4 regions of the Streptomyces sp. NPDC049541 genome follow, and region 2 is predicted to be linked to each of the others. Evidence: riboswitches for the same ligand, from Rfam matches in the RefSeq annotation. Region 2 holds a riboswitch; each other region holds the start of a gene.
What was found. Region 2 has a riboswitch for cyclic di-AMP ahead of ACIBW9_RS39045 (transglycosylase SLT domain-containing protein). Riboswitches for the same ligand answer to the same signal wherever they lie in the genome.

Region 1 (7,645 bases), on a different contig from region 2:
CCGGTGACGTACGGCGGCATCGTGTAGATCAGGTCGCGGAACGGCCGCAGCCACACGCCCTCGCGCACGGCCGCGTCCGTCGCCGCCTTCATGTCGACGGCGTGGTCCAGCTGCACGACCCCGATGGCGCCGAGGACCCGTACGTCCTGCACGCCCGGGAGGTCGAGGGCCGGTGCCAGCCCGTCCCGCAGTCCCGTCTCGATCCGTTTGACCTCGCCGAGCCAGTCCTGGCCGAGCAGCAGCTCGATCGAGGCGCAGGCGACGGAAGCGGCCAGGGGGTTGCCCATGAAGGTCGGGCCGTGGGCCAGGACGGGCACCTCGCCCTGTGAGATGCCGTCGGCCACGCGGGACGTGCACAGGGTCGCCGCCATCGTCAGATAGCCGCCGGTCAGCGCCTTGCCCACACACATCACGTCCGGCGTCACGGCCGCGTGGTCGGCCGCGAACAGGGCGCCCGTGCGGCCGAACCCGGTCGCGATCTCGTCGAAGACCAGCAGCACGTCATGCGCGTCGCACGCCTCCCGCAGCACCCGCAGATACGCGGGGGAGTGGAAGCGCATCCCGCCCGCGCCCTGGACCACGGGCTCGACGATCACGGCGGCCAGTTCGTCGGCGTGCCGCTCGATCGCCGAGCGCAACCGCTCCGCGTACGACTCCTCGTACTCGGCCGGGGGCGCGTCCACGAACACCTGGCGCGGCAGCACCCCGCTCCACAGCTCGTGCATCCCGCCCTCGGGGTCGCACACCGACATGGGCTGCCAGGTGTCGCCGTGATAGCCGCCGCGCCAGGTCAGCAGCCGCTGTTTGCCGGGGCGGCCCAGTGAACGCCAGTACTGAAGGCACATCTTGGCCGCGACCTCGACCGACACCGACCCGGAGTCGGCGAGGAAGACATGCTCCAGACCGTCGGGCGACATGCCGACAAGGTGCTTTGCGAGCCGGACGGCGGGCTCGTGGGTGAGCCCGCCGAACATCACATGGCTCATCCGGCCGAGCTGCTCGCGCGCGGCCTCGTTGAGCACCGGGTGGTTGTAGCCGTGGATGGCCGACCACCAGGACGACATGCCGTCGACCAGTTCGCCCGAGCCGTCCGCGAGCCGCAGCCGTACCCCGCTCGCCGATTCGACGACGAGCGGTTCGACGCGGCCGGGCATGGGCCCGTACGGATGCCAGACGTGCCGCCGGTCGAGCTCCAGAAGTTCGGAGACGGGCAGGTCAGGCATTGGGCGCGAGGTCCGTGCCGACGCCGCGGTGGCGCATGGCGACCAGGTCGGTGCGGGGCTCGGCCGCGGGCGCCGGGGCAGCCGTACCGCAGACGCCGCCGTCCGCGTGCGAACCGCACCCGCCGTCCTGGTGGGAGCCGCAGCCCGCCCCGGCGTGCGAACCACAGCCGCCGCCCGACGTGACCCGGTGCTCCGGCAGCGTCACCTCGCCGGCGCCCTCCACCTCGAAGCCGGCGTCCGCGATCATCTCCAGGTCGGCCTTGCCGGCCTGGCCCTCGCTGGTCAGGTAGTCGCCGAGGAAGATCGAGTTGGCCAGGTTCAGGGCCAGGGGCTGCATGGTGCGCAGATGCACCTCGCGGCCGCCGGCGATGCGCACCTCGACGTCCGGGCACACGAACCGCACCATCGCCAGGATCCGCAGGCAGCGCTGCGGGGTGAGGTGCCACTCCTTGGCGAGCGGGGTGCCCTCCATCGGGATCAGGAAGTTCACCGGCACCGAGTCCGGGTCCAGCTCGCGCAGCGAGAAGACCACGTCCACCAGGTCCTCGTCGCTCTCGCCCATGCCCGCGATCAGACCGGAGCAGGCGGACAGACCGGCCGCGTGCGCCTTGTTCACGGTGTCCACCCGGTCGGCGTACGTGTGCGTGGTCGTGATGTCCCCGTACGTCGCCTCGGACGTGTTCAGGTTGTGGTTGTAGGCGTCCGCGCCCGCCTCGCGCAGCCGCTCGGCCTGGCCCTCGGAGAGCAGACCGAGACAGGCGCACACCTCGACGCCCTCGTTCTGCTCCTTGATCGCCTTGATGGTGCCGGCGACCCGGTCCACGTCCCGGTCGGTCGGCCCGCGCCCGGACGCCACCAGGCACACCCGCTTGGCGCCACCCGCAAGACCGGCCGCCGCGGCCTGCGAGGCCTCGTCCGGCTTGATCCAGGTGTACTTCAGGATGTCGGCCTTGGAACCGAGCCGCTGGGAGCAGTACGAGCAGTCCTCCGGACACAGTCCGGACTTCAGGTTGACGAGGTAGTTGAGTTTCACCCGTCGGCCGAACCAGTGCCGGCGCACCTTTCCGGCCGCGGCCACCACATCGAGCACGTCGTCGTCGGAAGTGGCGAGGACGGCCAGAGCTTCCTCGCGGGTCGGCAGCTCGCGCCGAAGCCCCTTGTCCACCAGCGTGTTCAGCAGGTCCATGAGAGCCGATCCTGTCTTACGGAAGCGCTCCCGGCCAAGGAGAGAATGAACAACAGGGACACTTCGTCGTGTGTGTATTGCCACACCATGGGGTGCGACCGGTCCGGCTAGTGTCTGTCCACTGCCTACAAAAGCCCCGGAGGAGTCATGGCGTTCGGCTGGATCGACGAACAGGCGCGGCTGCGGCGCCGCGCCGGACTCGTACGGACCCTGCGCCCGCGGCCGGCCGACTCCCCGCTGCTGGACCTCGCGAGCAACGACTACCTGGGCCTGACCCACCATCCGGCCATTGCCGAGGGTGCGGCGGAGGCCGCGCGGACCTGGGGCGGCGGCTCGACCGGCTCTCGACTGGTCACCGGTACGACGGAACTCCACACCGAGCTGGAGCACGAGCTCGCCGACTTCTGCGGCTTCGAGGCGGCACTCGTCTTCTCCTCCGGCTACGCGGCCAACCTCGCCGCGGTCACCGCGCTGGCCCCGCACGGTTCGCTGATCGTCTCCGACGCGGGCAACCACGCCTCCCTCATCGACGGCTGCCGGCTGGCCCGGGGCACCACCCAGGTCGTCGGACACGCCGACCCGGAGGCGGTGCGCAAGGCGCTGCAGACACACGAGGACAGTGCGGCGACCGCCGTCGTCGTCTCCGACACGGTCTTCTCGGTCGACGGCGACGCGGCCCCGCTGGCCGAGCTGGCCGCCGTCTGCCGGGAGCGCGGCGCGGGACTGCTGGTCGACGACGCGCACGGCCTCGGCGTCCTCGGCGACGGCGGCCGCGGCGCCCCGTACGCGGCGGGCCTCGCGGGCGCCGACGACGTGGTCGTGACCGCCACGCTGTCCAAGTCGCTCGGCAGCCAGGGCGGAGTCGTCCTCGGCCCCGCCCGGGTCATCGACCACCTCGTCAACGCGGCCCGCACCTTCATCTTCGACACGGGCCTCGCGCCCGCCGCCGCGGGCGCGGCCCTGGCGGCACTGCGACTGCTGCGCCGCGAGCCGGAGCGTGCGGCACGCGCGCGTGCCGTCGCCGCCGAACTGCACGCACGCCTGACCGCCGCGGGTCACGAGGCGGTACGACCGGACGCCGCGGTGGTCTCCGTGCGGGCTCCGTCCCCGGAGGGGGCCGTGCAGTGGGCGGCCGACTGTCGTACGGCAGGCCTCGCCGTGGGCTGCTTCCGTCCTCCTTCCGTGCCCGACGGCGTCTCAAGGCTCAGGCTGACCGCCCGCGCGGACCTCTCCGAGGCGCAGATCGAACGCGCTGTACGTGTGATCGGCGAGACGCGACCATGAGTCGGCGTGACACGGCCGTGTGCCGCACGATGTGGAACTGATCGGAACTGACCAGGCCGATCGGGACGGTCAGGACCTGAATGCGGCCGTGAAGTCCGTCCAGCTCTCGGGGGAGAGGAGCAGGGCGGGCCCGGCCGGGTCCTTGGAGTCGCGCACGGCGAGCAGCCCGGCCCAGGGGCCGGAGAGCGGCCGTGCCGTCTCGACGCAGTTGTTCGCACCCGTGCTGTAGCTGCTGCGCAGCCACTGCACGTCATGCAGATCGGTACTGGAAGGTACGTTCCGAGGCAGTGCTGACATGGTGCCTCCTTACGCGCCGGCACCTATCCCGGCGATGTAATCCAACGAGTCCTCGGGCGAAAGGGCGTGGATCTGAAGGGCGTTGAAGGCCTCGGTGTAGGCCCGGAGGTCTTCTTTCCGTTCGAGGTAGAGGCTACTCGTCAAGTGGTCGAGAACAACCACGTCCAGATCGGAAGTGCTCGAAAATGAGAAGATTACGAAAGGTCCAGTGACGCCGACATGTGCCCCGGCAGCGAACGGCAGTACCTGAAGCCGCACTTGAGGCAGCCGCGCCGCCTCCAGGAGCCGCTCGAGCTGCTGCTTCATGACGTCGGGGCCGCCGATCTCCCGGCGCAGCACCGCCTCGTCCAGTACCGCGCTCAGCTCCAGCGGCGGATCCGAACGCAGTACGTCCTGCCTGGCCAGCCGCACCTCGACCAGGGCGTCCAGCCGTTCGTCGTCCAGCCCGCCGACCGCCGCCCGGGTCACCGCACGTGCATAGGCGGGCGTCTGGAGCAGGCCGGGCACGACGGACGTCTCCAGCGTGCTCATCGCGCTCGCCTGGGACTCCAGACTGATGAAATCGCGGTAGGTCGGCGGCAGTACCCCGCGATAGGCGTGCCACCAGTGATGCCGGCCGCCTCCCTCGTCGGAGCCCGCCAACACCAGGAGCAATTCACGGAGTTGGCCGTCCGCCACGGCGTAGGCGTCCAGGAGTAACCGCACATCGGCCGGTTTCACCCCGCTGGCGCCGGTCTCGATCCGGCTCACCTTCGACTGGTGCCAGCCCACGAGCCGGGCGGCCTCACCACTGGTGAGCCCCGCGCTCGTGCGCAACGCACGCAGTTCGGCGCCCAGTTTCCGGCGGCGCACCGCGGGACCGTGTTGCATGCGCTTCTCCTTACTCCTTCCGTGCCACCCAAATACGGTCTCCCGTCGCAGAGTTCACCGCTTTGAGGGACAGATATATGCATATCTTGGTGGATCGCCACCCGTGACGGGCGCGGTAATGGCAGTCTGGCGACGAAGCACCAGTCCGGGACCGTACTCGAACCATCCGCTCCGTGTCGGACTCCGGTCCCGTGGGAAAGGGACGACCTCGCCATGGCAGACCATTTGGAAGCATCCGTCACTCTGCCGAGCGATCCCGCCTCGGTCTCCGCGGCCCGCGGCTTCGTGGTCACCACGCTGGCCGAGTGGGGACTGCCGGCGGACACGGAGGCCGCCGAGACCATCCGCCTCGTCGTCTCCGAACTCGCCACCAACTCGGTACAGCACACCTTCGGTCAGTCACCCACCTTCACGGTGGACATCGAACTCCACCGTGACGAGCAGCTCCGCATCGGTGTCACCGACAGCCATCCCCGTTTCCCCAAGCGCCTGCCCGCCGCGGTGCAGCAGGACAACGGCCGGGGGATGGTGATCATCCGCTGGCTGGCTGCGGAATGCGGTGGCCGACTGCATGTCCGCCCCACGCGCGAGGGCGGCAAGACGGTCACCATCGAACTCCCGTGGACCGTACCGGCCCAGCCGGTGACGGCAGCGGGGCAGCAGGAGCCGTAGTCGCTCAACCGTGCCCGGCAACTGCGCCCGGGAGCGCTCCGGTGCCGCTTGATGCCCCGCGGGGGCGGCGGCGTGTCAGGTTGCCGTCGCCCCCGCGGGAGAGTCAGCTGACCCGGCCGTACCACACGCTGGACGTCCAGATCTTCTGCAGCTTGACGACGTCCCCGGTCTTCGGGGCGTGCCAGATCTTCCCCTTCCCGGCGTAGATGCCGACGTGGTAGACGTTGGAGCCCGAGTGGAAGAACACCAGGTCTCCGGCCTTGCGGCTCTTCGCGGAGATGTGCTTCGTCTTGTTGTACTGCTGGGCCGCCGTACGGGGCAGGGTCTTGCCCGCCTTCTTGAACGAGTACAGCGTGAGCCCTGAGCAGTCGAACCGGCGCGGCCCCGAGGCGCCCCACTTGTACGGGGAACCCTTTTTGGAAGCCGCGATCTGGAGTGCCTTCGTCGCCATGGTGGCTGCCGAGGCGTCGGAGGCGACACCCGGGACCACGATGGAGCCGCCCACTGCGGCGATGGTGAGGGCCGAGGCCGTACCGGCCCGGACCATCAGCGACGGGACACGATTGAGCGCAGTCATGCGCAACCCTTCGTCAGCCGCCTGTGAAGGATGACCTGTCGGATTCGGGCTGGCGAAGTTGCCCGGCCGCTGACGCGGCTTCACCCCAAGGGCTGCTCGACCCGGTCATGGCGTGACCGTTCCGGCGACCCGTCTTGCTTGGGTCCTCCACTCCTGCCGATCCACTCCTGTCGACCGGTCATCCGGGCGGCGGCAGGACTCGGCGTCCGCCCGGATCGCCCCGCCGCTGCGGCGGGGGCTTGTCGTCAGACAGGGATCTTCACCCATACAAGTCCGAAAATCCCAATGGAACCGGGGGTTTGTGTCGTTACTCACCACTCACCCGTTCGGGTGGACACCCCTGTGTTCGAGGGCGCGTTGAGGCCCCCGGGGAGGCTCGGACCAGCACCGGAGCACCAGAAGCCGGTCTCGGGGCGGGCGCCTTGCGCAACCCTGACGGTCGCGAAAAAGGAGCCGCGACTACGCCGAATGGGGGTACCTCTTTTGGTCCGTTTGACCTCCGGTCCGGACGCTCCGCCGACAGAACGGAAGGTCCGGACCGGCCGTACATGCGTCAACTGCCGGACTCGGGCGGCACCGTGACCCGGGCGGTGCGCCGCTCCCCGTCGAGCACCCGCAGAGCGCGCCCCAGCGTCGGGGCGTGCAGTTCCGTCTCGCCCCGCTGGTGCATCAGCGCCAGGGCGTCGCGCAGCTGGGCCGCCTTGCTCACCAGCGCCTGCGCGGCCCGCAGCCCGCGGTACGTGTCGCCGTGCTGCGCCGGATTGATGCGGCCGAGCAGGTCGACCACGTCGAGGTAACGGTCGATCAACTCGCCCTCGGCGCGGGTGAGGGCGGGCAGCGGTGGAAGTTCGGGTGGGAGCACCGGCCGCTCACCGCCCGGTGGGCGGGGCGAGGGTGGCCTTGCGGCTGGGGATGATCCGGTCCACCAGGCCGTATTCCACGGCTTCTTGGGCGCTCAGGATCTTGTCCCGCTCGATGTCCGCCGCGACTTGCTCCGGGCTGCGTCCCGTGTGCCGTACGAGCATCTCCTCCAGCCGGGATCGCATCCGGCCCAACTCAGCGGCCTGGATGGCCAGATCGCCGGCCTGCCCCTCGACGGGCTCGGCCAGGAGCGGCTGATGGATCACCACGCGCGCGCCCGGCAGCGCGAACCGCTTGCCCGGCGTGCCCGCCCCGAGCAGCACCGCGGCGGACGAGCCGGCCTGCCCCAGGCAGATCGTCTCCACGTCGCAGCCGACGTACTGCATGGTGTCGTAGATCGCCGACATCGCGGTGAACGAGCCGCCGGGGGAGTTGATGTAGAGCGAGATGTCCTGGTCCGGGGCCTGGTACTCGAGGTGCATGAACTGGGCCATCACATCGTTCGCCGAGGTGTCGTCGATCGGCGTCCCGAGAAAGACGATCCGCTCCTCCAGCAGCTTGGAGTACGGATCCATCGTCTTGGTGCCGGAGCTGGTGCGCTCGGTGAACTCGGGCAGGACGTAACGGGCGGACGGTCGGGTCATCGGTACCCCTCCTTCTGCGTCTGTAAAAAAT
Region 2 (7,645 bases):
GCGGCCAGGTCGGCCACGGCGCCCTGGGTGATCAGTCGGCCCTGCGCCATCACCGCGGCATGGGTGCAGACCTGCTCGATCTCGTCGAGGAGGTGGGAGGAGAGGAAGACCGTCGTGCCGTCGGAGGCCAACTCCCTGACCAGCGACCGGATTTCACGCATGCCCTGCGGGTCGAGCCCGTTGGTCGGCTCGTCGAGCACGAGCAGTCTGCGGGGCTGCAGCAGCGCCGCCGCGAGGCCGAGCCGCTGCTTCATGCCCAGCGAGTAGGCCTTCGCCTTCTTGCCGGCCGCCGCGGTCAGGCCCACCCGGTCCAGCGCGGCCGCGACACGGGCACGGCGGGTGCGCGGATCGGCGGTCGGGTCGGCGGCGTCGTACCGCAGCAGGTTGTCGCGGCCGGAGAGGAAGCCGTACAGGGCGGGGCCCTCGATGAGGGCGCCGACGTGCGGGAGCACGGTGCGCGAGGCGCGCGGCATGGGCCGCCCCAGCACGCGCGCCGTGCCCGATGTGGGTTCGATCAGCCCCATCAGCATGCGGATGGTGGTGGTCTTGCCCGAGCCGTTCGGACCGAGGAAGCCGAAGACGCTGCCCGCCGGGACGGTCAGATCCAGACCGTCGACGGCGAGTTGCCCGCCGCGGTAGCGCTTGGTGAGCCCATGGGTGGCGATGACACTGTCACCCGGCGGCTCACTCCGCTCCGGCTCCGTGGCGGACTCCTCGTCCATCGGCTTCCTCGATTCGTACGGGTACGACCTCATGCGGCGACTACGTACAGTGATTACGTACGGGCGCCGCGCAAGGTTCCCGGGCTAGCCCGCGTTCGCCGCCCTGACCAATGCGTCCTTGCTCACCGCACCGACGTAGACCTTGCCCTTGTCGGTGATCAGGGCGTTGATCAGGCGGGTCTTGAAGACCGTGCCCGAGCCGAACTTGCCGGAGACCTTGTCGCCGAGCGAGTCCAGGAAGCCGCCGAACTGGCCGCCGGCCTCGGAGCCGGACGGGATGCCCTTGCCGCCGGTGTCGAAGGTGGCGATGGAGTTCCAGCCCTTGCCGATGACGTTCAGCCCGTCGGCCCCCTTGCCGAGGTCCTGGCCGGGCTTGCCGTGGGGCGTGCCGGGCTTGTGGTCGGCCTTCGGGCCGCCCTCGAAGTGGCCCTTCGCGTGGTCGCCCGGCTTGTCCTCGGTGACCTTCGCGCCCTTGGGCGGGGTGAAGTCGAAGGTCGAGGCGCTCGGCTTGGCGAAGCTGACCTGGGTGAAGCCGGCGTCGATCACGGCGGCCCCGCCGCTCGCCGGGGTCAGGGTGAACTTCAGGGGCAGGCCGGTCTTCGAGTCCACGGCCACGGTGATCTGACCGACCGTCGTACCGGACTGCTTGGGCTTGATGACCAGCCGGTATGCGTCACGGCCCGCGACCTGGGCGGTCCCCTCCACGGTCACCGAGGTGGTGGAGTCGACCGACTTCAGGGCGTCCTTGGTGAGGTCCTCGGGCGTGGCCGGGACGTCCTGCTTCTGCTGCTTCTCCGCGCCGGCGGGGGCGGTCGAGTGGTAGACCTCGTTCGACTGGCTGTCGTAGCCCCAGACGTCCTTGCCGTTGTGGATGATGCTGTATTCGGCCGCGTTCTCCAGCAGCGACAGCTTCTGCCTGTCCTGGCCGTCGGCCGCGACGCGCAGGGTGTGCGTGCCGGCGGCGAGCTCCGTGAGCTTGGAGGTCGGGTCGGCGGACGAGCCGTCGCCCGACTTGCCGGCGCCGGACGTCAGGCTGCTCTCCAGACCGCCGAGGTTCGGCAGCCCCAGATCCGTGGTGATCTTCACCGTGCCGGACAGCTGCTGTACGTCCGACTTGGCGATCTTGTCGATGAGTTGCTGTGCGCTGATCTTCGGCAGATCGGGGTCGCCGGAGTCGGCGAGCGCCGGGACCAGGCCGATGGTCGCCGCCGCCACCCCCACCACCGCGACCGGGACGACGTACCGCGCGGCCTTGCGGCGACCCGCACGCAGGTCGTCGGCCTCCTCGGCGCTCGTGCTGTCGTCGGTTTCGTACGGTGCCATGTGTGCGCTACCTCCGTCGTCGGCGGCGGCTTGTCCAACTCCTGTGTTTCCGTTGTCCACCCCGAGCCGCCATTCTCACCCGAATCGGTGATCAGTGGTGATTTCCGTGGTTTCCATCTCACCAAATCGGCCAGGGGGAAGCGTCAGCCCCGGGGGCCAACTCCGTGTACACCTGGGGTATGACGCGAGCGGGCGACGCCTGCCCCGACCCGTAGGGGTCGCAGGGGAGGACGCCGCACGCCCGAGGTGAGCTCCCGTCAGCTCTGCAGGAAGACGTAGTCCGCCCGGTACGGGACTCCCACGATCGCGCCGGGCGTGCAGGAGCCGGCCGGGGCCACTCCGCCCACGGTGTTGAGCCGCAGGATCTCGGCGGTGTTCGCGAGCAGACCGTGGTGCTTGCCGGACCGGGTGGCCTTGAGGTCGAGCTCGGGGATGTTGCCGTCGCCGTTCGGCGTCTTGGACAGGACCGCCCCGGTCACCGCACTTCCGTCCGGTGCGACCCACTGCGGCATACCGGAGTCGGGCGCGACGAAGGAGTGCCGGATGCCGCCGCCGAGCAGGGCGCCGACGTCCCGCTGGGCGAAGGCGTAGCCACCGCCGGCGGCGGGCTTGCACTCGTAGATCTGCTTGCCCTTGATCACGGACGCCTGGAAGTTGTGCAGGGCGTCACGGAAGTCGAAGGCGGCGACGGCGACCTTGTGGAGCTGGCCGCGGACGGCGCCGCCGGGGAACTCGGTGGTGTGCAGGTTGGCGTAGAACGAACCCGGGTCGGACTTGAGGGCGGCGAGCAGGCCGGCGTCCTTGACCTCGACCGTGCCGGTGACGCTGTGCCGCTTGCCGTTCTTCAGCAGGTCGGTGAAGTCGACCTTGACGCCGCCGTTGGTGCCCTTGGCGCCCTGGTGGATGTGGAGCATGGTCGGTTTGCCGGTGCCGCGCCAGGTCACGGCGACGGACACCTTGTCGTCCTGCACCTTGATGAACTCGAGAGCGGCCCCGTCCTGGTCGCCGACTGCCGGACCGCCCGCCACGGGCACCTCGTTGGCCCCGCGCAGACTGGCGGCCAGAAGGGTTCCCCCGTTGTCGTCGGACGCGGCCCCTGCGGTGGCATGGGCAGGGATCACCGCGACGGCGATCCCCCCGGCGGCGACCACCGCGACAGCGGTGGCCATCAGGCTCTTACGGCGCTTCGAGAACGTCGCGTTCATGCCCATGATTCTGTTTTCTCCCCGTAGACCGGCCGACACCCCCTGCGTCGGCCTCTGGCTGTGTCTACGGAAGTGATCTCATTCTGGACTCAGTCCAGATGTGTGACGCGTATCACACCATGTGGAACGCAGGACGGAGTCCGACCCGGCCGACAGCTCAGCCGGCCCGATGCACCACGGCGTCGCACATCTCCATCAGCGCGAGCTTTGCATCGCACTCCGGCAGCGGAGCCAGCGCCGCTCGCGCCTCCTCCGCGTAGCGCACCGTGTCCCGACGTGCCTGCTCGAGCGCCGGGTGCGCCCGCAGCCCGGCGAGCGCCTCGGCGTGCCGGGCGTCGTCGCTCAGATCGGAGTCCAGCAGCTCGCACAGGGCGATGTCCTCGGCAAGCCCGAGCCGGGCCGCCCGCTCCCGCAGCCGCAGCACCGGAAGCGTGGGGACTCCCTCGCGGAGGTCGGTGCCCGGGGTCTTGCCGGACTCGCGCGACTCGGAGGCGATGTCCAGTACGTCGTCCGCCAGCTGGAAGGCGACCCCGAGCCGCTCCCCGTACTGCGTGAGCACGTCCACGACGGTCTCGTCGGCGCCCGACATCATCGCCCCGAAGCGGCACGACACGGCCACCAGCGAGCCCGTCTTGCCGCCGAGCACGTCCAGGTAGTGGTCGACCGGGTCCCGTCCGTCCTGCGGCCCCGCCGTCTCCAGGATCTGCCCGGTGACCAAGCGCTCGAACGCCTCGGCCTGCACCCGGACCGCCTCGGGTCCGAGGTCGGCGAGGATGTGCGAGGCGCGCGCGAACAGGAAGTCGCCGGTGAGGACCGCCACCGAGTTGCCCCAGCGGGTGTTGGCGCTGTCGACGCCGCGCCGCACGGCGGCCTCGTCCATCACGTCGTCGTGGTACAGCGTCGCCAGATGGGTCAGCTCCACCACCACGGCCGACGGCACGACCCCCGGCGCATACGGGTCGCCGAACTGGGCGGCGAGCATCACGAGCAGCGGGCGGAACCGCTTCCCGCCCGCCCGCACCAGATGCTGGGCGGCCTCCGTGATGAAGGGCACCTCACTCTTGGTGGCTTCGAGCAAACCTTCCTCGACGGCCGCCAATCCGGCCTGGACATCGGCTTCCAGAGCCTGGTCCCGCACGCTCAGCCCGAACGGCCCGACGACGGTCACGAGGGGTCTCCTGTCTGCTGGTGTCTACTGGCGGTTACACGGTTTGTCGATAGGTCGCTGACATCACTCAAGTCAGCGTATCCGGTCACCTTTCGATCACCGATGCCGCCCACCCGTCCAGCCCGGGCGGTATCGGATCACGACCGGTATGTTTTTGATCAAGAGATAAGAACGGATATCTATCGACTTGTCTATCGGGGTGTCGGCCGGCGCGCCTCTCGGCGTGTACCCCGGCGCGTCCGTACGAGTCGGAACGCCCGATCGCCCCTCCCTCACGAAACGACTCACGAGGACCTCCGGATCCCGGTGCGGGGCGCTCGACGGGCGACCGTCATGACAACGACGCGCACCACACGCCAGGTTCCGCTTTCGCCCCCCAATGAGGCGATGGGCGGCTGGTTGACCACGAGTTGGGGCCATTGCCCCATTTGCCGTTCTTGCGGATGCCGGTGACTTGACTCACACGGCAGTGCCGGCCGACGAGCGCCGCGCTCACTCCGGTTCCCCTCCTTCGTACGCGAGTTGAAGCTTGGCAACCGCAAAGGATCAAGTCCCCCATAAGCCTCAGACCAAGGTCAACAGGTGTGATCTGTGAAGCTGACACTTGTTCCCGCCATGTGCTCTCGCATACGTTCCCGGCCTGTCGGGTGGACGCCGAATCCTGCCGCCACCCGGGCACGACCATCGACCGACTCACTCGCACGGCAGGAGCGGGGGAACCAGGTAGGCCGCCGGACCGGGCATCGTCCCGGGCCGGCTAGGGGTGAAGTCGCGTTGCCGTACGGCTGCGCGGCCGGGCATCTCCCCGCCCGAACCCGACAGCTCACCTCGCAGGCGACGGAGAGGATCCCGCCATGCCTGCAACAGGTCAGCACCGCCGCCCCAGAAGCAACCGCCTCGCCCGCAAGCTCGCCGTCACCGGTACGGGCGCCGCCGTTCTCGCCCTCCCGCTCATCGGGGCCAACAGCGCGTCCGCGGCCACCCCGACCGTCGCCAACGTGAAGTCGATGGGCTACGCCGACAACCTCGACGGCTGGATCCGGGGCGCCCTCCAGGTCATGAAGCAGAACGGGATTCCCGGGACGTACAACGGCATCTACCGCAACATCATCCGCGAGTCCTCGGGCGACCCGGCCGCCATCAACAACTGGGACTCGAACGCGCTCGCAGGCACCCCGTCCAAGGGACTGCTGCAGGTCATCGACCCGACGTTCCTCGCCTACCACGTGCCCGGCACGGCGATGAACCCCTTCGACCCGATCGCGAACATCACGGCCGCCTGCAACTACGCCGCCGCGCGGTACGGGTCGATCGACAACGTCTTCGGTGCCTACTGAGCCCTCCGTCGGAGGTGCCGCGATGGGCCGTTCGTTGTCTGCTGCGCCGTCGTGGCTGGTCGCGCCGTTCCCCGCGCCCCTGAAGGGGCGCTGCCGGACCGTGGCGGACTTCGCCGAGGCCGCTCAGAGCTCCTCCAGCTCCCCGAGTTCACGGAGCACATCGAGCTCCCCGAACTCGAAGAACAGTCGCTCGAGGACGACGGCGATGCCGTCGTCCTCGTTCGACAGGGTGATCTCGTCGGCCACCGCCTTGAGTTCGGGGTGGGCGTTGGCCATGGCGACGCCGTGGGCGGCCCAGTCGAACATGGGGATGTCATTGGGCATGTCGCCGAAGGCGATGGTCTGCTCAGGACCGAGTCCCAGGTGCGCGGCGGCCAGTGCGAGGCCCGTCGCCTTGGTGATGCCGCATGGCTGGAGTTCGACGGTCCCCGGCCCCGACATGGTGACGGTGGCCAGCGAACCCACCACCGAGCGTGCCGTCGCCGCCAACTCGTCGTCGGACAGGGCGGGATGACGCAGCAGCACCTTGCTGATGGGTTCGCACCACAGGTCCTCGCGTCGGTCGACCCGGACCGCCGGCAGCGTCGGATGCGGCATCAGATAGCCCGGTTCGATGAGCGTGAGTCCCTCCACACCGTCCTGGTCGACAGCCGCGTACACCTGGCCCACCTCTGCCTCGATCTTGCCGAGGGCGGTCTCGGCCAACTCCCGGTCCAGGGTGACGGACCACAGCAGACGGTCCGCGCCCACGTCGTACACCTGCGCGCCCTGCCCGCACACCGCGAGCCCCCCGCTGCCCAGTTGCTCGAAGAGCGGCCGCACCCTGGGGGCCGGCCGGCCCGTCACGACCAGGTGCCGGGCACCGGCCCCGGCGACCCGTGCGAGAGCGGCGAGGGACCGGTCGGACAGCGTGTCGTCGCCTCGGAGCAGCGTGCCGTCCAGGTCGGTGGCGATGAGTGCATATGCGGTGGGTGCGGCCATGATCAGAGAATACGGACAGGACGCCCCACCTACTCATCGCGAACCGGAGGACGGCTGATTGCCCCGCCGTCCCCCGCTCAACTCCCCTATCCTTGTTGGCTCTTCCTCGTCAGGCAGGGGCCCGCGGCCGCTGCCTAACCGTGCACTGCCGCCAGGTGTTTGGCCAGCCTCGGAGAGGCGAACTCGGTGCCGCACACGAAGCGCATCACCGGGCCGTACGACGCCGCGGCCGGCAGGCCGGTGAAGTACAGGCCGGGGACCGAGGAGACGTATCCCGCACCCAGTTTGGGCGTGCCGCGGCTCACCGCGAGACGGGTGCGCAGTTCGTGGCCGAGGAAGTCCATGGCCGCGATGTCCACCCGGTATCCGGTGGCCGCGATGACATGGTCCGCGGACATGTCCAGGATGCGGCCCGCGTGGGTGCGGACCGTCAGCTTGGGGCTGCCGTCGGCCGCGTCCGCCCGCACGATCCGGTCGACCTCGCTGACCTGCACCTTCCCCTCGAAGCGGTCGCGCAGCCACCACGCGCCGAGCGGACCGAGGACGCGCCGCACCAGGTAGTGGCGGGCCTCCGCCGGCAGATAGCGGTACGGGTGCGGGTAGTAGCTGAGGGCCCACAGGGACCAGGCGCGGCCGAAGGGCGACTCGGGGCGCAGCCTCGGCTGCTTCCACGGTGGTGCGCCGAAGGCGACCCTGCCACGACCGCGGGAGACCACCCGCACCTGTGCGCCCGCCTCAGCGGCCAGTGCCGCCGTCTCCAGCGCGGACTGCCCTGCGCCGATCACGATCAGTTCCTTGCCGGCGTAGCGCGTGAGGTCGTGCTGCTGGGAGCTGTGGGAGACCGGGCCCGTGGGGGTGGGTCCGTCCGCCGCGGCGGTGGCCAGTTCGGCCGGCAGGTGGGCGAGGCCG
Region 3 (7,645 bases), on a different contig from region 2:
CCGACAACCCGGCCGCCTGACCGAGGCCCCGCGGACCCCGGAAAACGCAGGTGAACGGGGGCGGACGTAAACCCTGGCGCAGACAGCCCCGCGGATGGCGTATGCTGGTGACACAACGACGCGGGGTGGAGCAGCTCGGTAGCTCGCTGGGCTCATAACCCAGAGGTCGCAGGTTCAAATCCTGTCCCCGCTACTCAAGGCTCAGGGCCGGAGTCCAGTCACTGGACTCCGGCCCTGAGTGTTTCCCCCGGCCGGGTCACCCGGCTCGCCCCGTGCCGCCGTACCGGGAAACCTGGAGGGGTGGAGCAGGAGGGGCCGATCTCATACGCACGCACCTTCGTGCGGCTGCTCCCGGCACTGCTGATCGTCGGCGGGGCCTTCTACGACTACCTCACCCCTTCGCGGTTCACGGCGGGCCCCCTCTTCACCGCCGCACCCCTGGTCGCCGCCCCGCTCTACTCGCGCCGCGGCACGGTCCTCACCGGCCTCGCGACCGTCCTCGTCGTCAGCGCGATCCACGCCCAGGTGGGCATCCTCCTCCAGGTGGAGGCGATCACCGAGCTGGCCACCATCGCCACGGTCTCCGTCCTGGCCGTCCTCATCAACCTCCTCGTCCGCCGCGGACGCGAGGAGCTCGCCTCGCAGCGCGAGATCGCCGAGGCCGCCCAGCGCGCCGTGCTGCCCGAACCCGCCGAGCGGATCGGAGGGTTCGCGATCGCGGCACGGTACGAGGCCGCGCAGGCGGACGCATCCATCGGCGGCGACCTGTACGCCGTGCAGGACAGCCCGTACGGCGTACGGCTGGTCGTGGGCGACGTGCGCGGGAAGGGGATGGGGGCGGTGGCCGCCGTGGCCGTCGTCATCGGGGCGTTCCGGGAGGCCGCCGAGCAGGAGGCCACGCTGGAGGCGGTCGCGCAGCGGCTGGACCGGGCGCTGGCGCGCGAGGCGGCGCGGCGCGAGGGCATCGAGTTGTTCGAGGGGTTCACCACCGCCGTGCTCGCCGAACTCCCGCACAGCGAGGGCGTCGTCCGCATCGTCACCCGCGGCCACCCGCCCCCGCTGCTGCTGTGCCCCGACGGCGCCGTGCACACCCTGCACGCCCGCGAGCCCGCCCTGCCGCTCGGCATGGGCGACTTCGGGAGCTGGCCCGACCGCGCGGAGGAGATCGCGTTCCGCAGCGGGGCCACGCTGCTGCTGTACACCGACGGGCTGTCCGAGGCGCGGGACGAGCAGGGGCGGTTCTTCGAACCCGCGGACCGGCTCGCCGGCCGGGCCTTCCACGAGCCCGCCGCGCTGCTCGCCACCCTCGCACGGGAGGTGCGCAGATACGCCGGTGAGGCCATGGCGGACGACATGGCGCTGCTCGCCGTACGGCGGTCCTGAGGTTCCTGAGGCGCGGTCAACTCGCCCGTTTTCGGCCGTTCATGCGCCGTCTGTCCAGGTCGGAAAGGTTAATGATCAAGCGGAACACCTTGGAAACGACACCCCGGGTCTATTAACGTTCGATAACGCAGCGCGGTCGTCCCAGCCGTCACAAGAGGCGGCTCCGTGCGCACGCGCCGAATCCCGCAAGGGAACCGGGGAACCACCACCCTGGGGTGAATCGCGCCGACACCGCCGTGGCAGCACGGCAGGTATACGCGCGTAGGAGACCTTCCTGCTCCGAACCCGTCAGCTAACCCGGTAGGCGAGAAGGAAGGAAAGGAGCACGCCCACGTGGCGTCCAACCCGCCTGCCCCGGCAGCCCCGTTCGTGCCGAGCACCGAGCCCTTCGGCTTCGCCGGCCGACGCTCCGACGAGGGCCCCTGGGAGGAGTGGAATCCCACCGAGGACTCCATCGCCCCCGTCCGCGGCCGGCACCGCGTCGCCAAGCAGCGCGGCGGGGGACTCGCCCGCAGCTCCACGGTCCTGGGCGTCGGTGTCATAGCCGCCGTCGGCGCGGGCGGCATGGCCAGCGCCAACACCGGCAAGCCGCCGGTGTCGATCTCCATGCCCGATCTCGCCTCCGTGAGCCATGTGTTCGGCGGCGGCTCCGAGGCCCCCAAGGGCTCCGCGACCGCGCTCAGCGATGTGGCCACCACCTCCGCGGGTACCGCGCAGGGCGCCAAGGGCGCCGGTGAGGCGCTGCGCGACCGGATCATGGCGCAGGCCGCGTCGCAGCAGGTCCAGATCGACAGCAAGAGCCAGGCAGCCGTCGAGGCGGCCCTCGCGAAGCAGATCGACGACGCCGCCGCCAAGGCCGAGAAGGATGCCGCGGCCAAGGCCGCCGCCGCGAAGGAGAAGGCGGAGGCGGCGGCCAAGAAGGCCGCCGCGGACGCGAAGCTCGCCGAGTTGGCCAAGCAGTACACGCTGCCGGTCGTCTCCTACACGATCACCGGCACCTTCGGTCAGGCCGGCTCCATGTGGTCCTCCGGCTACCACACGGGCCTCGACTTCGCCGCCCCCACGGGCACCCTCATCAAGGCCATCCACTCCGGCACCATCACGCAGGCCGGCTGGGCGGGTGCGTACGGCTACCGCACGATCCTCACCCTCGACGACGGTACGGAGCTGTGGTTCTGCCACCAGTCGTCGATCAGCGTGAGCGTCGGCCAGAAGGTCAGCACCGGTGACGTCATCGGCCGCGTCGGCGCCACCGGCAACGTGACCGGCCCGCACTGCCACCTCGAGGTCCACCCCGACGGCCAGGCCACCGGCATCGACCCGATGGCATGGCTGCGCAGCAAGGGCCTCAACCCCTGACACCCGTACGTTCTCCGTCCGTACCCGGAGTGCCGTAATCCGCTTGTTTACGGGATCTTTGCGCCCGCCGCGGAAGACCGGCCTCCGGGGCGTGCGTTGACGTAGAGCATGACTTCCCCTTCTCTGCGCAAGCTCGGCTCCTCCGGCCTCGAGGTCTTCCCGCTGTCCCTGGGCGGCAACGTCTTCGGCTGGACCGCCGACGAGGCCACCTCCTTCGCCGTGCTCGACGCCTACACGGCCGCCGGCGGCAACTTCGTCGACACCGCCGACTCCTACTCGGCGTGGGTCGACGGCAACCAGGGCGGCGAGTCCGAGACGATCATCGGCAAGTGGGTCAGGGCGCGCGGCAACCGTGACGACGTGGTCATCGCGACCAAGGTCAGCCAGCACCCCGACTTCCAGGGCCTGTCCGCCGCCAACATCAAGGCCGCGGCCGAGGCCTCCCTGCGCCGCCTCGACACCGACTACATCGACCTCTACTACACGCACTTCGACAAGCCCGAGGTGCCGGTCGAGGAGATCATCGGCGCGCTCGACGAGCTGGTGAAGGCGGGCAAGGTCCGGCACATCGCCGCGTCCAACATCTCGCCCGACCGGCTGCGCGCGTCCCTGGAGTTCTCCGACCGCGAGGGCCTGGCCAAGTACGTGGCCCTGCAGCCGCACTACAACCTGGTCTCGCGCGACACGTACGAGGGCGAGCTGCAGGACCTGGCAGGGCGCTACGGCCTCGCGGCCGTCCCCTACTTCTCCCTGGCCTCCGGCTTCCTCACCGGCAAGTACCGGCCCGGCGCCACGGTCGACAGCCCGCGGGCGGGCGGCGCGGCCAAGCACCTGGAGACCGAGCGGGGGCAGCGGGTCCTGACCGCCCTCGACGAGATCGCCCAGGCCCACGACGCCCCGGTCGCCACGGTGGCTCTGGCCTGGCTCGCGGCCCAGCCGACGGTCGCCGCCCCGATCGCGTCCGCGCGGACGGTGGAGCAGCTCCCGGCGCTGCTCGCGGTGGGCGAGCTGACGCTCACCGAGACCGAGGTCGCCCGCCTGACGGAAGCGTCGGCCTGACCCCCTCGGGCGCTACGACCGGTACGGGTTGTACGCGGGATTCGGCACCGCCGGGTACCCGTACGCCCCGTACACCGGCCAGGGTGGCGCCGCCACCGGCACCGGGGGCGCCGTCATCCGTGCCGCGTGGTCCAGCGCCGGGCGGGCCACCTCGCGGCGGCGCCACAGCTCGTGCAGCAACTCGCGTTCCCTGACGACGAAGTCGGCGCCGGCGCGGCCACGGCGCCCCCGGTGCCGCAGGAAGGCCAGGGAGGTCGCGTAGGCCTCGTACTGGGCGACCTCGCGTGCGGCGGGCTTGCCGAGGTGCTGGGCGGCGTGTTCGCGGGCCAGCCTGCGTGCCCGCATCGAACCGAGGGCGTAGGGCTCCGCGGGGGTGAGCCAGCCCGCGACGGCGTAGGCGGGCAGTTCCTCGCGCACGGTGCGCAGTTCGCGCTGGCGGGTCCAGATCACCAGCCAGGTCAGCAGGCCGAACGCGGGCACCATGAAGGCCGCGTACACCGCGAAGAACCCGTACTCGCCGAAGTTCGAGGAGCCGTTCCAGATCGCGTGCATGCTCATCGCGAGCAGCAGGCCGCAGAGCGGGACGAGGACGCGCCGTATGTGCTGGCGTTCCGAGGAGAGCGCGGCGATGCCGAAGCCGATGCCGGTGAGCACGGTGAACAGCGGGTGCGCGAACGGGGACATGATGATGCGCACGAAGAACGTCGCCGCGGTGACCGAGGCGATGCCGCGGTCGCCGGTGAGCTGGTCGGTGCCGAAGGCGGTGCCCAGGTAGAGGATGTTCTCGGTGAACGCGAAGCCGGTGGCGGTGACCCCGGCTATCACCACCCCGTCGACGATCCCGGTGAAGTCCCGTCTGCGGAACAGGAACACGAGCAGTACGGCGGCCGCCTTCGACGACTCCTCCACTATCGGCGCTATGACGGTCGCGCCGAGGGTGTCCGCGCTGGACGGGTCGGCGGTCGCCGTCGCTATCCACTTCGTGGCGAAGCTGTTGGCGACGATCGCTATCAGCGCCGCCGCACAGGCCCCCCAGGCGAAGGCGAACAGCAGATTGCGCCAGGGGCCGGGGGCGACCCGGTCCAGCCAGCGGAACGCCGCCATGAGCAGCGGCACCGGCAGCACGGCCAGCCCGAGCCCGACCAGGAACCCTTCGGTGCCGGTCTGTTCGCGCACCAGGGCGAGGATGACGAGCCCGGAGAGCGCGAGCAGGGTGATGAGCGCGCCGTAGCGCACCGCCCTGCGCTGCCACCAGTGAGCGTGCCCGAGCGCACCGCCGGCCGGGACGCCGGGGTGTGGCGGATGCGTCGGGTACGGGGGAAAGGTGGCCACGGCATTGACCCTAACGAGGGAGGGCGCCGCCCGCGACGGTACTTCGGATTGCCCGCAGGGCCGTGGGGCTTCAGGCGCCGGTGGGGGGCTGGTTGTGGTGCTGTACGCGACGGAAGAGCAGGTCGTTCACGACATGTCCCTTGTCCAGTCCCTGGCCCTCGAAACGGGTCAGCGGCCGGAAGTCGGGACGGGGCGCAAAACCGCCCTCTGGCTGCGTGTTCTCGAACTCCGGATGCGCCGTCAGCACTTCGAGCATCTGTTCGGCGTACGGTTCCCAGTCGGTCGCGCAGTGCACGATGCCGCCGGGCCTGATCCGGGCCGCGGCGAGGTCGAGGAACTCCGGCTGGATCAGCCGCCGCTTGTGATGCCGCTTCTTCGGCCACGGGTCGGGGAAGTAGACCCGCAGCCCGTCCAGCGAATCCGGGGTGAGCATCTCGCGTAGCAGGATGATCGCGTCGCCGTTGGCCACACGGACGTTGTTCAGCCCGTCGTGGTCGGCGAGGTTGAGCAGGTTCCCCTGCCCTGGGGTGTGCACGTCCACGGCGAGGATGTTGGTGTCCGGGTCCGCGGCGGCCATCTGCGCGGTGGCCTCACCCATCCCGAACCCGATCTCCAGGACGACGGGATTGCCGTTCCCGAACAGCTCCCCGAGATCGAGGGTCCGCTGCCCGTCGACGTCCAGTCCCCACTTGGGCCACAGCCGCTGCAGCGCATCCGCCTGCCCGGCGGTCACCCGGCTCCGCCGCGGCTGGAAACTCCGGATCCGCCGCTCGAAGTGCGACCCGGCAGGATCAGCCTTCGGCCCGTCCGGGAACCGTGGCTCCCCCTTGGCCCGGGTATGCCGAATCGACACTCCGGGGATGTGCGGCATGTGATCGCCGGGGCGGGGGGCTTCGGGGGTGTTGAGGGAGTCAGACACAATGGGGTCGATTTTACGGCCTACGTAGCTGCGGGCAGTCGTGCCGCTGGGGCGGCACGCGTCCCACCGAGAGCGGCACCCGCAGCGCGGCCGAGCGCCCCCACCCGCCCAGCACCTCAGGCCCCGGGCAGCCTCACACCGCCCCCACCCGCCCAGCACCTCAGGCCCCGGGCAGCCTCACACCGCCCCCACCCGCCCAGCACCTCAGGCCCCGGGCAGCCTCACACCGCCGCCAGCATGGCCAGCGCCCGCCCCGCCACCTCCCGCCCGATCGGCAGCGAAGCGGTCGCCGCAGGCGAGGGTGCGTTCAGCACATGCACGGCCCGAGCCCCCTCCTTGATCAGGAAGTCGTCCACCAGCCCCCCGTCCCGCAGCACCGCCTGCGCCCGCACCCCCGCCGCAGCCGGCACCAGATCATCCGCGCTCACCGCCGGCAGCAGCCGCCGCACGGCCGTGGTGAACGCCCCCTTGGACACCGACCGCGCCAGCTCACCGGCCCCGTACCGCCAGTGCCGCCCGGCCATCCGCCACGCCCCCGGCCAGGCCAGCGTCCGCGCCACCTCCCGCGGCCGTACCACGCCCCAGTCGTACCCCTCCCGCGCCAGCGCCGGCACCGCGTTCGGCCCGATGTGCACACCGCCGTCGATCCCGCGCGTGAGGTGCACGCCGAGGAACGGGAACGCCGGGTCCGGCACCGGATACACCAGCCCGCGCACCAGGTCGGGGCGGGCCAGCTCGTAGTACTCACCCCGGAACGGCACGATCCGCATCTCGGGGTCGTCCCCGGTCAGCCAGGCCACCTCGTCGCAGTACAGCCCGGCGCAGTTCACCAGCACGCGCCCCCGGACCACGTCGCCGCTGGTCGTCCGCACGGCCGCCCCGAGCTCCGGCCGCCGGTCGATCCGCTCGACCCGCGCCCCGTACCGGATCTCCGCCCCGGATGCCTCGGCCAGCTGCCGGGCGACCCCCACGAAGTCGCATATCCCGGTCGTCCCGACGTGTATGGCGGCGAGGCCGCGCACCTCCGGCTCGTACTCGGCGATCTGGGGGCCGCTCAGCTCCCGTACCGGAATCCCGTTCTCCCGTCCGCGCTGCACCAGGGCGTGCAGCCGCGGCAGCTCGTCCTTCTCGGTCGCCACGATCAGCTTGCCGGTGACGGCATGCGCGATCCCGTACTCCGCGCAGAACTTCACCATCTCGGCGGCGCCCCGCACCGCGTACCGCGCCTTCAGGGAGCCCGGGCGGTAGTAGATCCCGCTGTGGATCACCCCGCTGTTGCGCCCCGTCTGGTGCCGGGCCGGCCCCGGCTCCTTCTCCAGCACGGTCACCCGCGTCCCCGGCGCGATGCGCGTGATCGCGTACGCCGTGGACAGCCCGACAATGCCACCCCCCACCACCAGCACATCACAGTCGTAAGCGATCCCCGGCCGCACCTGCACCACCTCCCGCTACCGATAGTGCACTGCGCCACTGACAATCACTTCAAACGTGGGAGGGGAAAGGTCTTCCCGCACCCGGCCCGGCTCAGGCGGGGGCCATCAGCAGGGGCCGCGCCCGCTCCCGCAACTCCACCACCCGAGGCTCGTCACCGTA
Region 4 (7,645 bases), on a different contig from region 2:
CGGCCGCCCGGGCCTACCGGGACGCGATCAAGGAGACGGAGGGCCGGAGCCGGTCAGGCGGCGGTGAAGCGCACGGGCAGGTCTCGTAGCCCGCGCATGATGAGCCCGCCCCGCCAGCGCAGCTCGGCGGGGTCGGCGGCCAGCTCCAGGTCCGGCAGGCGGCGCAGCAGGGTCTTAAGGGCGGTGCGGCCTTCGAGCCGGGCCAGGGGGGCGCCCAGACAGTAGTGGATGCCGTGGCCGTATCCGAGGTGCTGGTTGTCCCGGCGGGAGAGATCGAGCGTGTCGGGCTCGCAGAAGCGGGCCGGGTCGCGGTCCGCCGCGGCCAGGACGACCAGGACGGGGTCGCCGGTGGCGATGCGCTGCCCGCCGACGGTCAGCGGCTCGGTGGCGAAGCGCCAGGTGGCGAGTTCCACCGGACCGTCGTAGCGGAGCAGCTCCTCTATACCGGTGTCGAGCAGTGCGCTCTCACCGCGCCCGATCGACTCCTGGAGCCGCTGCCGCTGCGCGGGATTGCGCAACAACGCATAGGTGCCGTTGCCGATCAGGTTGATGGTGGTCTCGAAGCCGGCGAAGAGCAGCACGAAGCACATCGCGGCGGCCTCGTTCTCGGTGAGGTGCTCGCCGTGGTCGGAGGCGCGGATGAGGCCCGAGATGAGGTCCTCGCCGAGGTCGCTGCGCTTGCGGTGGATGAGTTCGGCGAGATAGCCGCGGATCTTCTTCACCGAGCGGGCGACACCGCCGCGCGGACCGCCGCCGTGCCGGATCATCATCCCCGCCCAGTCACGGAAGTCGTCCTGGTCCTCGCGCGGGACACCGAGCAGATCGCAGATCGCGTAGATGGGGAGGGGGAACGCGAAGTCGTGGATGAGATCCGCCTGCCCGTGCGGTGCGAAACGGTCGATGAGATCGTCCGTCAACTCCTGCACCCGCGGCGCGAATTCGGCCACCCGGCGCGGGGTGAACGCCTTGGAGACGAGGCGGCGCAGCCGGGTGTGGTCCGGCGGGTCGATATTGAGCAGATGCGTCATCAGATTGGCGCTGCGCTCACCCGGAATACCGGTCCTGCTCTTGCCCTGCGCGTCCTCGGCGTGATGCTCGGGGTTCTTCGAGAGCCGCCCGTCCGCGAGCGCCTGACGTGCGTCGGCATAGCGGGTCACCAACCAGGCCTCGACCCCGCTGGGAAGTGTCGTCCAGTGGACGGGGGAGTGCTCGCGCAGCCAGGCGTAGGCCGGATACGGGTCACTGGCGAATTCCCAGGTGAAGAGTTCGGGAGCGGTGTTGGGGACGTTCACAGGACGACCGTATCGGGAGCGTGCAGGTGGATGCGCCGCCGCGGCGAACGGGTCGAAGATGACACGCGTTCAAGTCTGTGATCTTCACGTGATCTACGCGGCATTAACTTGTGACAAGTGATCGGCACCGGCTACGTTCACGGACCAGCGCGGCGGTATCGAACGCCTGTCGGTGTCATGCGCCGCGCGGTCATTGCTGTCTCGCGAAAGGCCTCCGCATGCTCTCCGGGAACGGTCGACACCGTCGCCCCCGTCAGGCTCCGGCCATCCTCGTCGCGGCCGGAGTGACCGGCTCCGCCATCGCGATCCCGCTCTTCGCCGCGGGCGGCGCGAGCGCCGCCGACGGCACCACGTGGGACAAGGTGGCGCAGTGCGAGACGGGCGGTTCCTGGAGCGAGAACAGCGGCAACGGGTTCTACGGCGGGCTCAAGTTGACCCAGGAGAACTGGGAGAAGTACGGCGGCCTCGACTACGCCCCCCGGGCCGACCTCGCCAGCCGCAACCAGCAGATAGCCGTCGCCGAGAAGCTCCTGGACGACCAGGGTGTCGGCGCCTTCCACACGTGCGGACTGACCTCCGGGCTCACCAAGGACTCGGGTTCGGCCGCCATCGACACCGGCGTGCTGGGCGGCGGTTCCGGTTCGTCCGATTCCTCCGGGGCGTCCGACTCGCTGGGGCTGTCCAACTCCTCGGGCAGCGCTTCCGACGGGTCTTCTTCGTCGGATTCGTCCTCCGGCTCGTCCTCCAGTGCCTCCCCTTCGACTTCCGCGAGCGCGACGGACAACTCCACCGAATCCGGCACATCCGCCTCGCCGTCCACCTCTCCGTCCAAAAAGGCCACGGCCGACCCACAGGGCGCCGACAGCTCGTCGACAGGCAAGGCGAAGGTGGACGACTCGGACAATCTCGAGCCCCCGGCGTCCACTTGGACCCTCGTCGACACCGGCACGACCGGCACCGGCCGCCACCGTGGCGCCAGCGCCGACGAGACGGCCGGTGAGACCGCCGACAAGACCAAGACCGACGGCGGCACGCGCGACACGTACACCGTCCACGCCGGTGACACTCTCGCCTCCATCGCCGACTCCCTTGGCCTGGACGGCGGGTGGCGTGCGCTCTATGCCGCGAACAAGAACGCCATCGGTGTCGACCCGAATCACATCTTCGCCGGTCAGACCCTGAAACTCGGTGCCGAATAGGGCGAAAAACAACGGGAGTTCACGTCATACTTCGCCACTGAATGTCCGGTTTGGCGAAAGTGTGGGATGAGTCTCAGAAGCCCTGATCGTCTTTGAAATTCGACGGATCGCGTGTCTACCGTCGTCACCGCTCGTCAACACGAGCCCCGGCTGCCGCAACGCCGAATCCTGCCAGCGGCCGTACGGGAACAGTCGTCGCGTAAAGCGCCGTAGGCAGGAGCGGGGGACCCAAGGTAGGTGCCGACCCGGGCAGTTGACGGGCGGCTAGGGGTGTAGCCGTGTCTCGTGAGAGCGAGAGCACGGCCGGGCAACTCAACCGGCCCGAACCCGACAGCTCACCTCGCAGGCGTCGGTGAGGGGATCGAACCATGCTGTTTTCCGGCAAGGGCAAGCACCGCCGTCCGTCCAAGGCCACCCGCGTCGCCGCGCTGGCCGGCGTCACCGGCGTCGCCATCGCCGCTCCGCTGATGGCGGCCGGCAACGCCTCCGCCGCCACCGCCTCCGAGTGGGACAAGGTCGCCCAGTGCGAGTCCGGCGGCAACTGGTCCATCAACACCGGGAACGGCTACTACGGCGGCCTGCAGTTCTCCGCCTCCACCTGGGCCGCGTACGGCGGCACCGCCTACGCCCCGCAGGCCAACCAGGCCTCCAAGGCGCAGCAGATAGCCGTCGCCGAGAAGGTCCTCGCCTCCCAGGGCAAGGGTGCCTGGCCGGTCTGCGGCACGGGCCTGTCCGGTGCCGCCTACAACGGCAGCGCCCCCAGCGCGAACACCAACCGCTCCAGCGACTCCCAGGCCGCCTCCCGCTCCGCCGAGCGCCCGGCCGCGAAGACCGAGAGCACCAAGAGCACCAAGACCGTCACCACCCCGACCGGCAAGAAGGTCAAGAAGGGCGACGGCGAGTACAAGGTCGTCAAGGGCGACACCCTCAGCTCGATCGCCGAGAAGCACGGCGTCAAGGGCGGCTGGCAGAAGCTGTTCAAGCTGAACAAGGACATCATCGAGGACGCCAACCTCATCTACCCGGGTCAGCAGCTGCACCTCAAGTGACAGCCTCGCGGTCTCCCCGCTCCGGTGCGTGTTCCCCCGTACGCACCGGAGCGGGGTTCTTTTTGCTCCCCCTCTTTGTTCCGTTCGGAAACAATTTACTCTCGGTTCTGCCCAAGAGGTGGTCGGCAACGTGGCCGATCGGCCTTGGGCGGTTAGGCTCGTCCCGCAGAGCCACCGCGCTACTGCCGTAGCCGTGTCACATCCAAGAAGGAGATGCTCGTGCCGTCCATCGACGTCGTCGTAGCCCGGGAAATCCTGGACTCCCGAGGCAACCCCACGGTCGAGGTCGAGGTCGGCCTCGACGACGGCAGCACGGGTCGTGCCGCCGTCCCGTCCGGCGCCTCCACGGGCGCCTTCGAGGCCATCGAGCTCCGCGACGGTGACCCCAACCGCTACCAGGGCAAGGGTGTCGAGAAGGCCGTCCTCGCCGTCATCGAGCAGATCGGCCCCGAGCTGGTCGGCTACGACGCCACCGAGCAGCGCCTGATCGACCAGGCCATGTTCGACCTGGACGCCACCGACAACAAGGGCTCCCTCGGCGCCAACGCCATCCTCGGCGTCTCCCTCGCCGTCGCCCACGCCGCCTCCGAGGCCAGCGACCTGCCGCTCTTCCGCTACCTGGGCGGCCCGAACGCGCACCTGCTGCCGGTGCCGATGATGAACATCCTGAACGGCGGCTCGCACGCCGACTCCAACGTGGACATCCAGGAGTTCATGATCGCCCCGATCGGCGCGGAGTCCTTCTCCGAGGCCCTGCGCTGGGGCGCCGAGGTCTACCACACCCTCAAGAAGGTGCTGAAGACCAAGGGCCTGTCCACCGGCCTCGGCGACGAGGGCGGCTTCGCCCCGAACCTGGAGTCCAACCGCGCCGCGCTCGACCTCATCATCGAGGCCATCAAGCAGGCCGGCTACGTCCCCGGCCAGCAGATCGCGCTCGCGCTCGACGTCGCCGCGTCCGAGTTCTACAAGGACGGCAAGTACGAGTTCGAGGGCAAGTCCCGCTCGGCCGCCGAGATGACCGAGTACTACGAGGAGCTCGTGGCGGCCTACCCGCTCGTCTCCATCGAGGACCCGCTGTTCGAGGACGACTGGGCCGGCTGGAAGGTCATCACCGACAAGCTGGGCGACAAGGTCCAGATCGTCGGCGACGACCTCTTCGTCACCAACCCGGAGCGCCTGGCCCGCGGCATCGAGGAGGGCACCGCCAACGCCCTGCTCGTCAAGGTGAACCAGATCGGCTCGCTCACCGAGACCCTGGACGCCGTCGAGATGGCCCAGCGCAACGGCTTCAAGTGCATGATGTCCCACCGCTCCGGCGAGACCGAGGACGTCACCATCGCCGACCTCGCCGTCGCGGTGAACTGCGGCCAGATCAAGACCGGCGCCCCGGCCCGCTCGGACCGCGTCGCCAAGTACAACCAGCTGCTGCGCATCGAGGAGATCCTCGACGACGCCGCGGAGTACGCGGGCCGCAGCGCGTTCCCCCGCTTCAAGGGCTGACCCAACCTGGGCTAAGCCTTAGCCAGTCGTACGTACGTCCCCGTACCGGTCCCGTACCGTGTGCGGGGACGTACGCACGTGTGACGGGAGGCGGCGACATGGCAGTGAAGGACCGGGACCGGTTCTCCACCGCGACCAGGATCAGGCTGCTCGGCGAGCAGACGGCGGCCCGGGTCTACCGCTCCCAGACCAAGCGGCAGGCCCGCCGGTCTCGGTTGACCGGCCGGGCGGCGCTGCTCGCCCTGGTGCTGTGCTCGATGGTGGTGGCGCTGGCGTACCCCATGAGGCAGTACGTCTCCCAGCGCTCCCAGATCGCCGATCTCCAGCGGCAGCGGGAGCAGGCCAGGGCGCGGGTCGAGCAGCTGCGCGACCTGAAGGCGCGCTGGCAGGACGACGAGTACGCCGAACAGCAGATCCGGCTGCGGCTGCACTATGTGCTGCCCGGGGAGACCAGTTTCGTCGTGATCGACCCGAGCACGGCCAAGCAGTCGCGCTTCGAGCAGGGCGCGGGCCACCGCCCCTGGTACACGAACGTCTGGGACGGGGTCGACAGGTCGGACGCATCCGACCAGTGATCAGGCCCGCCGACCAGTGATATCGACAGAGGAATTCAGTTCAGGCATGCATACGCCCCCGCCGCCCACCCCGCGCACCGAGCCCACCGACGCCGACGTCGAGGCCTTCAAGCAGCAGCTCGGGCGGCCGCCGCGCGGGCTGCGCGCCATCGCGCACCGCTGCCCCTGCGGCCAGCCGGACGTCGTGGAGACGGCCCCCCGCCTGCCGGACGGCACGCCCTTCCCGACGACGTACTACCTGACGTGCCCCCGTGCCGCCTCGGCGATCGGCACGCTGGAGGCCAACGGCGTCATGAAGGAGATGACGGAGCGGCTCCAGACGGACCCGGAGCTGGCCGCCGCCTACCGCGCCGCGCACGAGGACTACCTCGCGCGCCGTGACGCCATCGAGGTCCTGGAGGGCTTCCCGAGCGCGGGCGGCATGCCCGACCGGGTGAAGTGCCTGCACGTCCTGGTGGGCCACTCGCTGGCGGCGGGCCCGGGCGTCAACCCGCTGGGCGACGAGGCGATCGCGATGCTGCCGGAGTGGTGGCTGAAGGGCCCGTGCGTGACGCCCTGCGGGCCGCCGACCGGCGAGGGATGGCAGACGGACGTCTCCGAGGACGGCACGGGTCACTTCGCCTTCAAGCCGCTCGCTGCCCCCGACCCGGCGGACGAGCTCCCCGGCGAGGAGGGCGAGGTCACCGACCCCGCCGAGGTCCGCAGCGGCTCCTTCGCGTACAAGCCGATGGTCGCCGAGGGATTCAGCCGGGTCGCCGCCGTCGACTGCGGCACGAACTCCATCCGGCTCCTGGTGGCGGACGTGAACCCGGCCACCGGCGAACTGCTGGAGCTCGACCGGCGCATGACCATCGTGCGGCTCGGACAGGACGTGGACCGGACCGGGCGGCTGGCCCCCGAGGCGCTGGAGCGGACGTTCGCGGCCTGCCGGGAGTACGCGGAGGTGATCCGTGACCTGGGCGCCGACAAGGTGCGGTTCGTGGCCACGTCGGCCTCCCGGGACGCCTCGAACCGCGACGAGTTCGTACGGGGCGTCGTGGACATCCTGGGTGTCGAGCCCGAGGTCATCTCCGGCGAGCAGGAGGCCGAGTTCTCCTTCACCGGGGCGACCAAGGAGCTGAAGGGGCGTGACGACCTCGACCGTCCCTATCTGGTGGTCGACATCGGCGGCGGCTCGACCGAGTTCGTCGTGGGCGACGAACAGGTGCGCGCGGCGCGCTCCGTCGACGTCGGGTGCGTGCGGATGACCGAGCGGCACATCGTCCGGGACGGCGCCGTCACCGACCCGCCCGCCGAGGAGCAGATCGGGGCCATGCGGGCCGACATCGAGCGGGCCCTCGACCTCGCCGAGGAGACGGTCCCGCTGCGCGAGGCGCGCACGCTGGTCGGGCTCGCGGGGTCGGTGACGACCGTGTCGGCCATCGCTCAGGAGCTGACCGAGTACGACTCGCAGCGCATCCATCACTCCCGGATCTCCCTCGCGAAGGTCCGCGAGATCACCGAGTGGCTGCTGCACTCCACCCACGCCGAGCGCGCGGCCGTCCCCTCCATGCATCCGGGGCGCGTCGACGTGATCGCCGCGGGCGCCCTCGTACTGCAGTCGATCATGGAGCGGATCGGCGCCGAGGAGGTCGTGGTCAGCGAGCACGACATCCTCGACGGGATCGCCTTCAAGGTGGCGGAAGGCGTCTGACGATCCTGCTGCCGCGGCCTACTTGAACCAGTACCGGACGCCGTGGTGGTGCGAACAGGTGCCCTGTGAGTGGCGCGAGTAGGACAGGGTGGCGTCCTTGCACTTCGCCGTCTCGTACTTGTCCCTCGGCCGCTGGTGGTGCGTCCAGCCGCACACGCCGGTGGTGTGACTGACGCAGTGGTGGGCGGTGTTGGTGGCGGGCAGGGTGGCCGCGGAAGCGGTCGGTGCACTGATGAGGACGCCGGCGAGGGCGACGGTGATCGCCGAGGCAGCAAGACGTGCGCGCATAGGAGTTCCTCCCCCTGGTGGTGCGTGGCAGCGGGAGCTTATAGCGATG

Region 1: another riboswitch for cyclic di-AMP. It lies ahead of ACIBW9_RS07975 (C40 family peptidase); the one in region 2 lies ahead of ACIBW9_RS39045 (transglycosylase SLT domain-containing protein).
Region 3: another riboswitch for cyclic di-AMP. It lies ahead of ACIBW9_RS12320 (M23 family metallopeptidase); the one in region 2 lies ahead of ACIBW9_RS39045 (transglycosylase SLT domain-containing protein).
Region 4: another riboswitch for cyclic di-AMP. It lies ahead of ACIBW9_RS23025 (transglycosylase family protein); the one in region 2 lies ahead of ACIBW9_RS39045 (transglycosylase SLT domain-containing protein).

The regions. Positions count from the first base shown of each region.
Region 1 covers NZ_JBITLY010000002.1:164,764-172,408, forward strand. Annotated here, with positions in the region: gene ACIBW9_RS07945 (adenosylmethionine--8-amino-7-oxononanoate transaminase) at 1-1,223, opposite strand, end outside; gene bioB (biotin synthase BioB) at 1,216-2,409, opposite strand; gene ACIBW9_RS07955 (8-amino-7-oxononanoate synthase) at 2,557-3,693, shown strand; gene ACIBW9_RS07960 (DUF397 domain-containing protein) at 3,763-3,990, opposite strand; gene ACIBW9_RS07965 (helix-turn-helix domain-containing protein) at 4,000-4,860, opposite strand; gene ACIBW9_RS07970 (ATP-binding protein) at 5,074-5,532, shown strand; gene ACIBW9_RS07975 (C40 family peptidase) at 5,636-6,109, opposite strand; cyclic di-AMP (ydaO/yuaA leader) riboswitch at 6,113-6,324, opposite strand; gene ACIBW9_RS07980 (hypothetical protein) at 6,663-6,971, opposite strand; gene ACIBW9_RS07985 (ATP-dependent Clp protease proteolytic subunit) at 6,979-7,614, opposite strand.
Region 2 covers NZ_JBITLY010000016.1:155,747-163,391, reverse strand. Annotated here, with positions in the region: gene ACIBW9_RS39065 (ABC transporter ATP-binding protein) at 1-722, opposite strand, end outside; gene ACIBW9_RS39060 (outer membrane lipoprotein carrier protein LolA) at 807-2,045, opposite strand; gene ACIBW9_RS39055 (CHRD domain-containing protein) at 2,303-3,256, opposite strand; gene ACIBW9_RS39050 (polyprenyl synthetase family protein) at 3,408-4,418, opposite strand; cyclic di-AMP (ydaO/yuaA leader) riboswitch at 5,095-5,268, shown strand; gene ACIBW9_RS39045 (transglycosylase SLT domain-containing protein) at 5,273-5,755, shown strand; gene ACIBW9_RS39040 (HAD family hydrolase) at 5,879-6,736, opposite strand; gene ACIBW9_RS39035 (FAD-dependent oxidoreductase) at 6,871-7,645, opposite strand, start outside.
Region 3 covers NZ_JBITLY010000003.1:16,865-24,509, reverse strand. Annotated here, with positions in the region: gene ACIBW9_RS12335 (alginate lyase family protein) at 1-20, shown strand, start outside; tRNA gene ACIBW9_RS12330 (tRNA-Met) at 120-193, shown strand; gene ACIBW9_RS12325 (PP2C family protein-serine/threonine phosphatase) at 301-1,383, shown strand; cyclic di-AMP (ydaO/yuaA leader) riboswitch at 1,548-1,705, shown strand; gene ACIBW9_RS12320 (M23 family metallopeptidase) at 1,717-2,742, shown strand; gene ACIBW9_RS12315 (aldo/keto reductase) at 2,851-3,801, shown strand; gene ACIBW9_RS12310 (PrsW family intramembrane metalloprotease) at 3,814-5,133, opposite strand; gene trmB (tRNA (guanosine(46)-N7)-methyltransferase TrmB) at 5,204-6,052, opposite strand; gene lhgO (L-2-hydroxyglutarate oxidase) at 6,274-7,494, opposite strand; gene ACIBW9_RS12295 (MFS transporter) at 7,577-7,645, opposite strand, start outside.
Region 4 covers NZ_JBITLY010000006.1:99,814-107,458, reverse strand. Annotated here, with positions in the region: gene ACIBW9_RS23040 (nucleoside triphosphate pyrophosphohydrolase) at 1-89, shown strand, start outside; gene ACIBW9_RS23035 (cytochrome P450) at 54-1,292, opposite strand; gene ACIBW9_RS23030 (transglycosylase family protein) at 1,511-2,491, shown strand; cyclic di-AMP (ydaO/yuaA leader) riboswitch at 2,687-2,855, shown strand; gene ACIBW9_RS23025 (transglycosylase family protein) at 2,860-3,540, shown strand; gene eno (phosphopyruvate hydratase) at 3,754-5,040, shown strand; gene ACIBW9_RS23015 (septum formation initiator family protein) at 5,139-5,615, shown strand; gene ACIBW9_RS23010 (DUF501 domain-containing protein) at 5,662-7,308, shown strand; gene ACIBW9_RS23005 (DUF3761 domain-containing protein) at 7,327-7,596, opposite strand.